Linked DNA regions of Aliidongia dinghuensis. Each later gene encodes a partner of the first gene's protein in a complex. Links are inferred from orthologs where the notes say so. Each region holds a gene or a part of one and is shown on either strand. Other genes may lie near its edges.

The links.
Region 2: the proteins of IEY58_RS21230 (region 1) and eno are in contact, whole or in part, in a solved structure (PDB 2FYM), measured with the Escherichia coli proteins. The link is inferred for Aliidongia dinghuensis from one-to-one orthologs.

What each region holds. Positions count from the first base shown.
Region 1 is NZ_BMJQ01000011.1:203,449-208,698, reverse strand. What follows is about bases 1-3,787. They hold IEY58_RS21230 (Rne/Rng family ribonuclease), read left to right. Parts: upstream 1-302; coding sequence 303-3,587; downstream 3,588-3,787. Other genes in these bases: IEY58_RS21225 (nuclear transport factor 2 family protein), read right to left, coding at 3,778-3,787. Outside these bases: more of IEY58_RS21225, read right to left, coding at 3,788-4,200; IEY58_RS34665 (TetR/AcrR family transcriptional regulator), read right to left, coding at 4,249-4,806; IEY58_RS21215 (VOC family protein), read left to right, coding at 5,050-5,250. UniProt on the Escherichia coli protein: Endoribonuclease that plays a central role in RNA processing and decay. Required for the maturation of 5S and 16S rRNAs and the majority of tRNAs. Also involved in the degradation of most mRNAs.
Region 2 is NZ_BMJQ01000004.1:457,050-461,134, reverse strand. What follows is about bases 1-2,984. They hold eno (phosphopyruvate hydratase), read left to right. Parts: upstream 1-845; coding sequence 846-2,123; downstream 2,124-2,984. Other genes in these bases: IEY58_RS10420 (alpha/beta hydrolase), read right to left, coding at 2,652-2,984; IEY58_RS10425 (FtsB family cell division protein), read left to right, coding at 2,357-2,641; kdsA (3-deoxy-8-phosphooctulonate synthase), read left to right, coding at 1-762. Also shown: more of IEY58_RS10420, read right to left, coding at 2,985-3,452; pdhA (pyruvate dehydrogenase (acetyl-transferring) E1 component subunit alpha), read left to right, coding at 3,756-4,085. UniProt on the Escherichia coli protein: Catalyzes the reversible conversion of 2-phosphoglycerate (2-PG) into phosphoenolpyruvate (PEP). It is essential for the degradation of carbohydrates via glycolysis.

The DNA of each region.
Region 1 (5,250 bases):
CGACGAGATCGAAACGGCGACGTCGCCCCGGAATGCCCGATCGTCGGATGCGGCCCTTAGCGCTCCGACCGGGTTCCGGCGGGGGCGTAGATCTCCAGAGGATCCTGTGATGAAACCCCCGCGGCCAGATTCGGCGAATTCGTCCGGATTGCGGGGACCCGATGAACCCAGCCATGGCGAGCATAAGATCGCCGTTCGGCAGGATGTTTTCGAGGGTTCCGCCGGCCCGGCCAAACGAGAGCGCGCTGCCACGCCGGTCTTCGCACGGCGTGAGACCGGCCGTGCTCCGGAGTACATGCCTGATGGCACGACGCATGCTGATCGATGCGACGCATCCCGAAGAAACCCGGGTCGTCGTTCTCAACGGCAACCGTCTCGAGGAATTCGACTTCGAGACTTCCACCAAGAAACAGATCAAGGGCAACATCTACCTCGCGAAAGTGACGCGGGTAGAGCCGTCCTTGCAGGCGGCCTTCGTCGAATACGGCGGCAACCGCCACGGCTTCCTCGCCTTCAGCGAGATCCATCCGGACTATTACCGGATCCCGATCGGCGACCGCGAAGCGATGCTCGCGGCCGAGCGCTATGACGAGGAGCACGGCCACGACGAGTCCGCCGCCTCGGACGCACATGAACACCACGACCGGCAGGAACACTACGACCAGCACGACGGGGACGAGCCCGGCGACGGCAACGGGTATGACGCCCGGCACGGGTATGACGACCGCCACGAGCATGCCGAGCAGCCGGATGACGACGGCCACACGCCGCATGCCGAGGCGGGCGAGCCCGACTTCGAGTCGGCGCCCGCGCCGGTCACTCTCGCGCCGGACGCCCCCGCACCAGTCGCCCCCGCGCCGGCCGCCTACGAGCCGCCGGCCCAGGCTGCGACCGATGGCATCGCCGTCGGCGCCGTCTATGCGGTCCAGGTGACCGAGCCCGTACCGTTCGATCCGGCCCCGTTCGATCCGGCACAAGAGGCGACGGTCGAGGATATCGCGACGCCAACGACGGTCGAAACCGTCGAAGGCGCCGTCTCCGAGGCTGAGCACGCCAGCCACATCCAGCAGACGGAAGAGGCGCCGATCACGGTCGAGACCGTGGGCGGCGACGATTTCGAGGAAGTGCAGACGCGCCCGCGCACCCGGCACTACCGCACCTACAAGATCCAGGAAGTCATCAAGCGCCGGCAGATCCTGCTGATCCAGGTGACGAAGGAGGAGCGCGGCAACAAGGGTGCGGCGCTCACCACATATCTGTCGCTCGCCGGCCGCTATTGCGTGCTGATGCCGAACGCGGGCCGTGGCGGCGGCGTGTCGCGCAAGATTACCTCGGCCACCGACCGTCGGCGCCTGAAGGAGCTGATGGAGGAGCTGGAGGTGCCGGAGGGCATGGGCGTCATCGTCCGTACCGCCGGCAGCGAGCGCTCCAAGGCCGAGATCAGGCGCGACTACGAGTATCTGCTGCGGCTCTGGGACGAGATCCGCGAGATGACCCTGCAGTCGTCGGCGCCGGCGCTCATCTATGAGGAAGGCAGCCTGATCAAGCGCGCGATCCGCGACCTCTACAGCCGCGACATCGAAGAGGTGCTGGTCGAGGGCGAGGACGGTTACCGCACGGCCAAGGAATTCATGCGCATGCTCATGCCGAGCCATGCCGCACGCGTCCGGCCCTATCGCGACCCGGCGATCCCGCTGTTCCACCGTTTCCAGGTCGACGCCCAGATCGACCAGATCCATAACCCGGTCGTCCAGCTGCGCTCGGGCGGCTACATCGTCATCAACCCGACCGAGGCGCTGGTCTCGATCGATGTCAACTCCGGCCGCTCGACCAAAGAGCGCAACATCGAGGAGACGGCGACCAAGACCAACCTCGAGGCCGCCGAGGAAATCGCACGCCAGCTCCGCTTGCGTGACCTGGCCGGCCTCGTCGTCATCGACTTCATCGACATGGAGGACGGCCGCAACCAGGGCGCCGTCGAGCGCAAGCTCAAGGAGGCGATGAAGAACGACCGGGCGCGCATCCAGCTCGGCCGCATCAGCCCGTTCGGCCTCCTGGAACTGTCGCGCCAGCGCCTGCGCTCGAGCCTGATCGAGGCCTCGACCCAGGTCTGCCCGCACTGCAACGGCACCGGGACGATCCGCTCGACCGAATCGACGGCGCTCGTCGTGCTGCGCGCGCTCGAGGAAGAAGGCATCCGCCGCCGCACCGCGGAGATCGCGATCTACGTGCCGACGCCGATCGCGCTCTATGTGCTGAACCAGAAGCGCGACACGCTGTCGATGATCGAGCAGCGCTACGGCTTCCGCGTCATGGTCCTGCAGGACGACACGCTGGTGCCGCCGGCGTTCCGGCTGGAGCGCGTGCGCGCGCTCACCCAGCAGGAGCTGGACGCGCTGCCGATGCCGACGGCGACCCCCGTGCCGGAGGAAGAGGAAGAGGAATATATCGAGGAAGGGCTCGACGAGGCCGCCGAGGCCGAGGGCGAGGTCCGCGAGCAAGCCGCGGTCGGCGAGCATGCCGAGAGTGCCGAGGCCGGCGGCGACGAGGATCGCCCGCGGCGCAAGCGGCGGCGGCGCAAGCGGCGGCGCGGCGGCGACGAGCAGGCGCAGATGCAAGACGGCGAGGAGAGCGCCGACGAGGACGAGGAAGAGGGCGCCGAAGGCCCGGACGAAGCAGCGGCCGACGGCGAGGAAGCAGAGGGCGCACCGGCGCCGGTCGAGGCCGCGGGCCATGACGGCGTGTCCGATGCCGAGCGCAAGCGTCGCCGGCGCGGCAAGCGCGGCGGCCGCCGGCGGCGGCGCGACGAGGAGACCGGTTCGGCGGCGCCTCAAGCGGGCTATCCGGCCGATGACGATCCGCTCGCTTATCCTTCCGCGCTCGATTTCGCCCGCGACGGTCGCGAGCCGCTGTTCGACATGGAAGGGGGCGAGGACCAACCGGCAGCGCCCGCACCGGTTACGGCCGAGCCGGTCGAGGCTCCGTCGGTCGAGGCTCCGTCGGGCGAGGCTGCTGCGGCGCCCGTCGTGACCGAGATCGCGTCCGAGCCCGCAGCGGCACAGGCCGAAGCGGCCGCCGAGGAAAAGCCCAAGCGCCGTCGCGCGCCGCGCAAGAAGGCCACGGAAGCGGCAGCGGAGGCCCCGGCCGAAGTGGTCGCGGCGGAAGCCGCAGCACCGGCCGAGCCGGCAACGGAGGTGGCCGAGAAGCCAAAGCGTCGTCGCGCGCCGCGCAAGAAGGCGGCGGAAGCGCCGGTCGAGCCGGCTACGGCAGAGCCTTCGGCGGTCGAACTTCCCGCCGAACCGGCGGCCCTCGAGCCCCCGATCGCCGAACCCCCGATCGCCGAACCCCCGATCGCCGAACCCCCAGTCGCCGAGCCTCCAGCCGTCGAGCCTGCGGCGGCCGAAGCGCCGGTGGCACCGGCGATCGTGCCGGAGCCGGAGCCCGTGGCGGCCCAGGTTGCCGATGCGCCGCTGGCCGTCGAGGCGGAACCAGCAGCAGCCGAACCGGCCGCGGCAGCCGCCGAGCCGATCCCGGTCGAGCCGCCCTCGCCGCCGCGCCGTGGCTGGTGGAAGCGCCTGATCGAGTAACCGCTGAGGCGTGCGAAACAGAGAGCCCCGGATGGTCCCGCCATCCGGGGCTTCTCATTTCATCCCTCCGTCATTCCCGCGCAGGCAGGAATCCAGAGCGGCTTCTCGGGGCTCGTGGTTGGTGTCAGCATCGGCCAACGCCTTCGGAGCAACCCTGGATCCCCGCCTTCGCGGGGATGACGTAGTGCCCCTACCGCTTGCCGCGGAACTTCCGGTCGGCCTCGGCGATCTTCACGTCGTTGATGCTGGCTTGGCGCCGCTCCATCAGCCCCTCGGCATCGAAGTCCCAGTTCTCGTTGCCGTAGGACCGCCACCATTGCCCGTCGGCATCGTGCCATTCGTACTGGAAGCAGACGGCGATGCGCGTGTCGGAGAAGCAGAACAGCTCTTTCTGCAGATAGTAATCCTGCTCGCGCGCCCATTTCTCGCGGAGGAACGCGCGGATCTCGTCTCGGCCGCGGATGAACCGATCGCGATTGCGCCAATCGGAGTCGGGCGTATAGGCGAGCGCCACTCGGTCCGGATCGCGCGTATTCCAGGCATCCTCCGCGGCCTTGACCTTGGCGCGGGCGGTCTCTTCGGTGAACGGCGGCTTGATGATAGGTGCAGGCACGATATTCTCCTATATATAGAACGATCGATATACTACAGGCTCAAACCCTCACCCGGCAGCGAGCATATGCTCGGCCGCGGCGCGGGCGTCCGCCGCGGCGTCGGGGTAGCCTTCGACCATGGCGGTCACGATGGCCCCCTCGACCAGCAGAAACAGCGGACGAGCGAGCGTCGGCACATCGGCCGCCGCCGCAACCTCGGTAACGAAGCGCGCGAGCGCCTGCTTGTGCCGGGCGGCCAGATGGCGGACCTCATGCGCCGGGTCCGCCAGCTCGCCCGCGGCATTGATGAAGGCGCAGCCGTGGAAATCCGGCTCGCGGAACCACTCGCCCAGCGCATCGAACAATGCCAGCACCCGCCCGCGCCCGGCCGGTGCCAGCGCCGTCACCCGCGCCTCGTACCAGACCATCCAGCGCCGATCGCGCCGTTCCAGCGCCGCCAGCACGAGGCCGTCCTTGTTGCCGAACTGGTTGTAGAGGCTCATGCGGGCGACCGACGCCTCGGAGAGGATCGTGTCGACGCCGGTGCCATGGATGCCATCGCGATAGATGAGCCGCTCCGCCGCATCCAGCAACCGATCCCGCACCTCTTCCGTCGTCGCACGCATGGCCACTCCATATAGAACGTTCTTTCTATATACGGCTGCCCGATATCGCTTGTCAACCGCTGCGGGCGGATGCTACACAGCATCCGTTGCGAATCGATCGCAACCGTAAGCGTTCAACGTCAACCAACGCGCAAGCCCGAACCGACGATGCCATTCCGGCCTCGACCGTTCGGCGGCGCCGAGGCCATGCCGTTGGAACGTCTTTCCTGCCGCGGCCGAGGCGCTCCCTCACTGGAGACCCCGATGACGCTTCAGCCTGAAACCCCGAGCGGCCTCAATCACCTCGTCCTCAACGTGCGCGACCTCGATCGCGCCCATCGCTTCTGGACCGGCTGTCTCGGCTTCCGCCAGGTCGGCACCTGGCAGCGAACAGGACCGGACGGCCAGCCCGTCGCGCGCATGCGCTTCTATAGCGGCGAACAGGACGGCAAGCTCCGGCATCAT
Region 2 (4,085 bases), on another replicon or contig:
CTGGAATCGCGCGAACATGCGCTCGAGACCGCGGCGGCGCTGGTCGAGATGACGGCCAAGCTCGGCCTCGGCCTCATCTATAAGACCTCGTTCGACAAGGCGAACCGCACCTCGCTCACCTCGGCGCGCGGCATCGGGCTCGAGAAGGGGCTGCCGATCCTGGCCGAGATCCGCGAGAGCCTCGGCTGCGCCACCATCACCGACGTGCATCTGCCGGAACAATGTCAGCCCACGGCCGAGGCGGTCGACGTGCTGCAGATCCCGGCCTTCCTGTCGCGCCAGACCGACCTGATCCTGGCCGCGGCCTCGACCGGCGCCGCACTCAACATCAAGAAGGGCCAGTTCCTGGCACCCTGGGACATGGCGAATGTCGCGAAGAAGGCCGCGAGCACCGGCAATCATCGCGTCCTGCTGTGCGAGCGCGGCGTCAGCTTCGGCTACAACACGCTCGTCTCCGACATGCGGTCGCTGCCGATCCTGGCCGAGACCGGCTATCCCGTGATCTTCGATGCGACCCATTCGGTGCAGCAGCCGGGCGGGCAGGGTGCGACCAGCGGCGGCGAGCGCCGCTTCGTGCCGGTGCTGGCGCGCGCTGCACTCGCGGTCGGCGTCGCCGGCGTGTTCATGGAAACCCATCCCGATCCGGACGCGGCGCCCTCCGACGGCCCGAACATGGTGCCGATGCGCGCCATGCCGGCGCTCCTGGAAACTCTCGTCGCCTTCGACCGTTTGTCGAAGGCCAATCCGATCCCGACGCTCTGACGGCCGGTCTCGACATCCAGTCTCGACATCCAGTCTCCGGCCGTTTTCTTTTGCGAAAAACCTCTCCCAAAGGAGTCCGACCGATGTCCGCCATCCTCGACATCCATGCCCGCGAGATTCTCGACAGTCGCGGCAACCCGACCGTCGAGGTCGATGTCACGCTCGAGAGCGGCAGCGTCGGCCGGGCTGCCGTGCCGTCGGGTGCCTCGACTGGCGCCCATGAGGCGGTCGAGCTCAGGGACGGCGACAGCGCCCGCTATCTCGGCAAGGGCGTGCAGAACGCGGTCGATGCCGTCAACGGCGAGATCTTCGATGCGCTCTCCGGCCAGGATGCCGACGACCAGATCGGCATCGATCAACTGCTGATCGATCTCGACGGCACGCCCAACAAGTCGCGGCTCGGTGCCAACGCCATCCTCGGCGTCAGCCTGGCCTGCGCCAAGGCGTCGGCCGACGAGGTGTCGATGCCGCTGTTCCGCTATGTCGGCGGCGTCTATGCCCGCACCCTGCCGGTGCCGCTCATGAACGTCATCAACGGCGGCGCGCACGCCGACAACCCGATCGACATCCAGGAATTCATGATCATGCCGGTCGGCGCCGACACCCTGTCGGACGCGATCCGGGTCGGCGCCGAAGTGTTCCACTCGCTGAAGAAGCAGCTGAAGGCGGCCGGCCACAACACCAACGTCGGCGACGAAGGCGGCTTCGCGCCGAACCTCGCCTCGGCCGACGAGGCGCTGGGCTTCCTCATGAAGGCGATCGAGAGCGCCGGCTACAAGCCGGGCGACGATGTGGTGCTGGCGCTCGACGTGGCCTCGACCGAGTTCTTCAAGAGCGGCGTCTATCACCTTGAAGGCGAAGGCAAGAAGCTCGATAGCGACGGCATGGTGCGCTACATCGAGGATCTGGTCACGCGCTACCCGATCGTCTCGGTCGAGGACGGCATGGCCGAGGATGATTGGGAAGGCTGGGCGGCGCTCACTGCCGCGATCGGCAAGAAGACCCAGCTCGTCGGCGACGATCTGTTCGTGACCAATCCGAAGCGGCTCACCGACGGCATCGCGCGCGGCACGGCCAACTCGATCCTGGTCAAGGTCAACCAGATCGGCACGCTGTCGGAAACGCTCGAGGCGGTCCAGCGGGCCCAGCGCGCCGGCTATACCGCCGTCATGTCGCACCGCTCGGGCGAGACCGAGGACGCAACCATCGCCGACCTCGCGGTCGCGACCAATTGCGGCCAGATCAAGACCGGCTCGCTCTCGCGCTCCGACCGTCTCGCCAAGTACAACCAGCTGATCCGCATCGAGGAATTGCTGGGCGATTCGGCCCGTTACGCCGGCCGCTCCGTCCTGCGCGGCTGAGCCGCGCCGAGTCGCGCTTCGGAATCCGCCCGCACCGCGGGTTCCGAGGCGGACTCTCTCGACCTCGGGTTGGCCGCATCCAGCCAAACGATGACTGGATGAGTATTTGGACAATCTCTTGGAGTGATTTTGGCTTCACTGGGCCATGCCGCAGTTGACCGGTCCGGTCCAGACATGATTCTCTCATTGTTATGGAAATACGCCGACATCTCCGCCGGCAGGCGCATGCGATCGTGGGGCCGCTCATCGGCCTCACGCTCGCGTGCTATTTCGCCTATCACCTGGTCGAGGGAGATCGCGGGCTGATCGCCTGGGTGCGTCTTACCCAGCAGATCCGCGCGGCGAAGGTCGAACAGGCGCGCGTGCACGAGGAACGGCTCGAGGCGGCACACCGCGTCTCGCTGCTGCGGCCGGAGCATCTCGATCCCGACCTGCTCGACGAGCAGGCGCGTGCAGCCCTCAACCTGATCGGCCCGGGCGAGGTCGTCATCCTCAACAACGACGGCCAGCCGAAGTAATCCCTCGGGCTCAGCCCACCGTCGTCCCAATCCATTCGAGCACCTGCGGCAGGACGCTGTCCATGGCGAGGTGGCCGGCGGCATCGATGCGCAGGAAGCGCTTCGGCTCGGGCGCCAGCGCAAACAGCTTTTCTGCGAAGCGGAGGGGAATGATCTGGTCGGCGCTGCCGTGCACCATAAGGATCGGCGCTCTGACTTTGCCGATCTTGAGGTCGGAGCGGAACGGGTCGCGGAGCAGAGGGCGAACGGGAAACATCCAGTAGTGTGCTGCGGCCACGTCGGCGACTGAGGAATAGGGTGAGTCCAACACAAGGGCCGCGCATTCGTGCCGGGCGGCGAGGGCGACCGCGACGCCGGTGCCAAGCGACTCTCCCAGGATGATCAGCCGTTGCGGGGCCACACCGCGGCCGAGCACATCGCGATAAGCCGCTTCGGCATCCCGATGCAGCCCCGCTTCGGTCGTGGTGCCAGTCGAGCCCGGATAGCCGCGATATTCGACCGCCAGCAGCCCGACACCACTCTCCGTCAGGGTGCGGAACCGCACGATACGGTCGGCAAGCGCGCCGCCGTTGCCGTGGAAGTAGAGGATGAGCGGCCGCCCCTCCGCTGGCGGGACGAACCAGGCGTGGAGCCGTTCGCCGTCGTCGGTCTCGATCGCCGTCGCCTCGCCGCGTGGCAACCCCGCTTCGCCTGGCGTCAGGGCCGGCCCTCTCGGGAAGTAGAGGAAGTTGCGCTGCGCCAGCGTCAGGATGCCGAGCGCCGCCAGATAGGTGACGAGGCCCAGGAGGGCCAGCCATTTGATCAAAGGCACGAGATCCCTCTTTTGTTCGCTTCCTGATGGTGCCGGGTTCCCCGCGCCCTTGTCATCGCCCCCGGATGCTCTATGTGAATTTCGTGTGTCGGATGCGCGCGTTTTCGGCGGGCATGTGCCGTCTTTTTTCGCCTTTCCAGCAGCTTAACCAAAAGTTGGTTAAATTTGTTTTTGCGTTGCAAAACAAACAATTAAACGGAAGTTGGTTGGCATTCCCGTTGCGCCGCACTATGGTCGGCCTCAGAACCGGAACGCCTGAGGGCGATTCCGGCGCCCTATCTGTCGATGCGCGTGGAGCAGTAGATGGCCCTGAAGCGTAGAACGAAGCCCGCCGCCGGCGAGGCCAAGACCCCCTCGGTCGAACAGCTCCTTAAATATTACCGCGAGATGTTGCTCATCCGCCGGTTCGAGGAAAAGGCCGGCCAGATGTACGGCATGGGCCTGATCGGCGGCTTCTGCCACCTCTACATCGGGCAGGAAGCGGTCGTGGTCGGCATGCAGAACGCGCTCGGGCTCGGCGACGGCATCATCACGAGCTATCGCGACCATGGCCACATGCTGGCCTGCGGCATGGACCCGAAGGGCGTCATGGCCGAGCTCACGGGCCGCAGCGGCGGTTATTCGCGCGGCAAG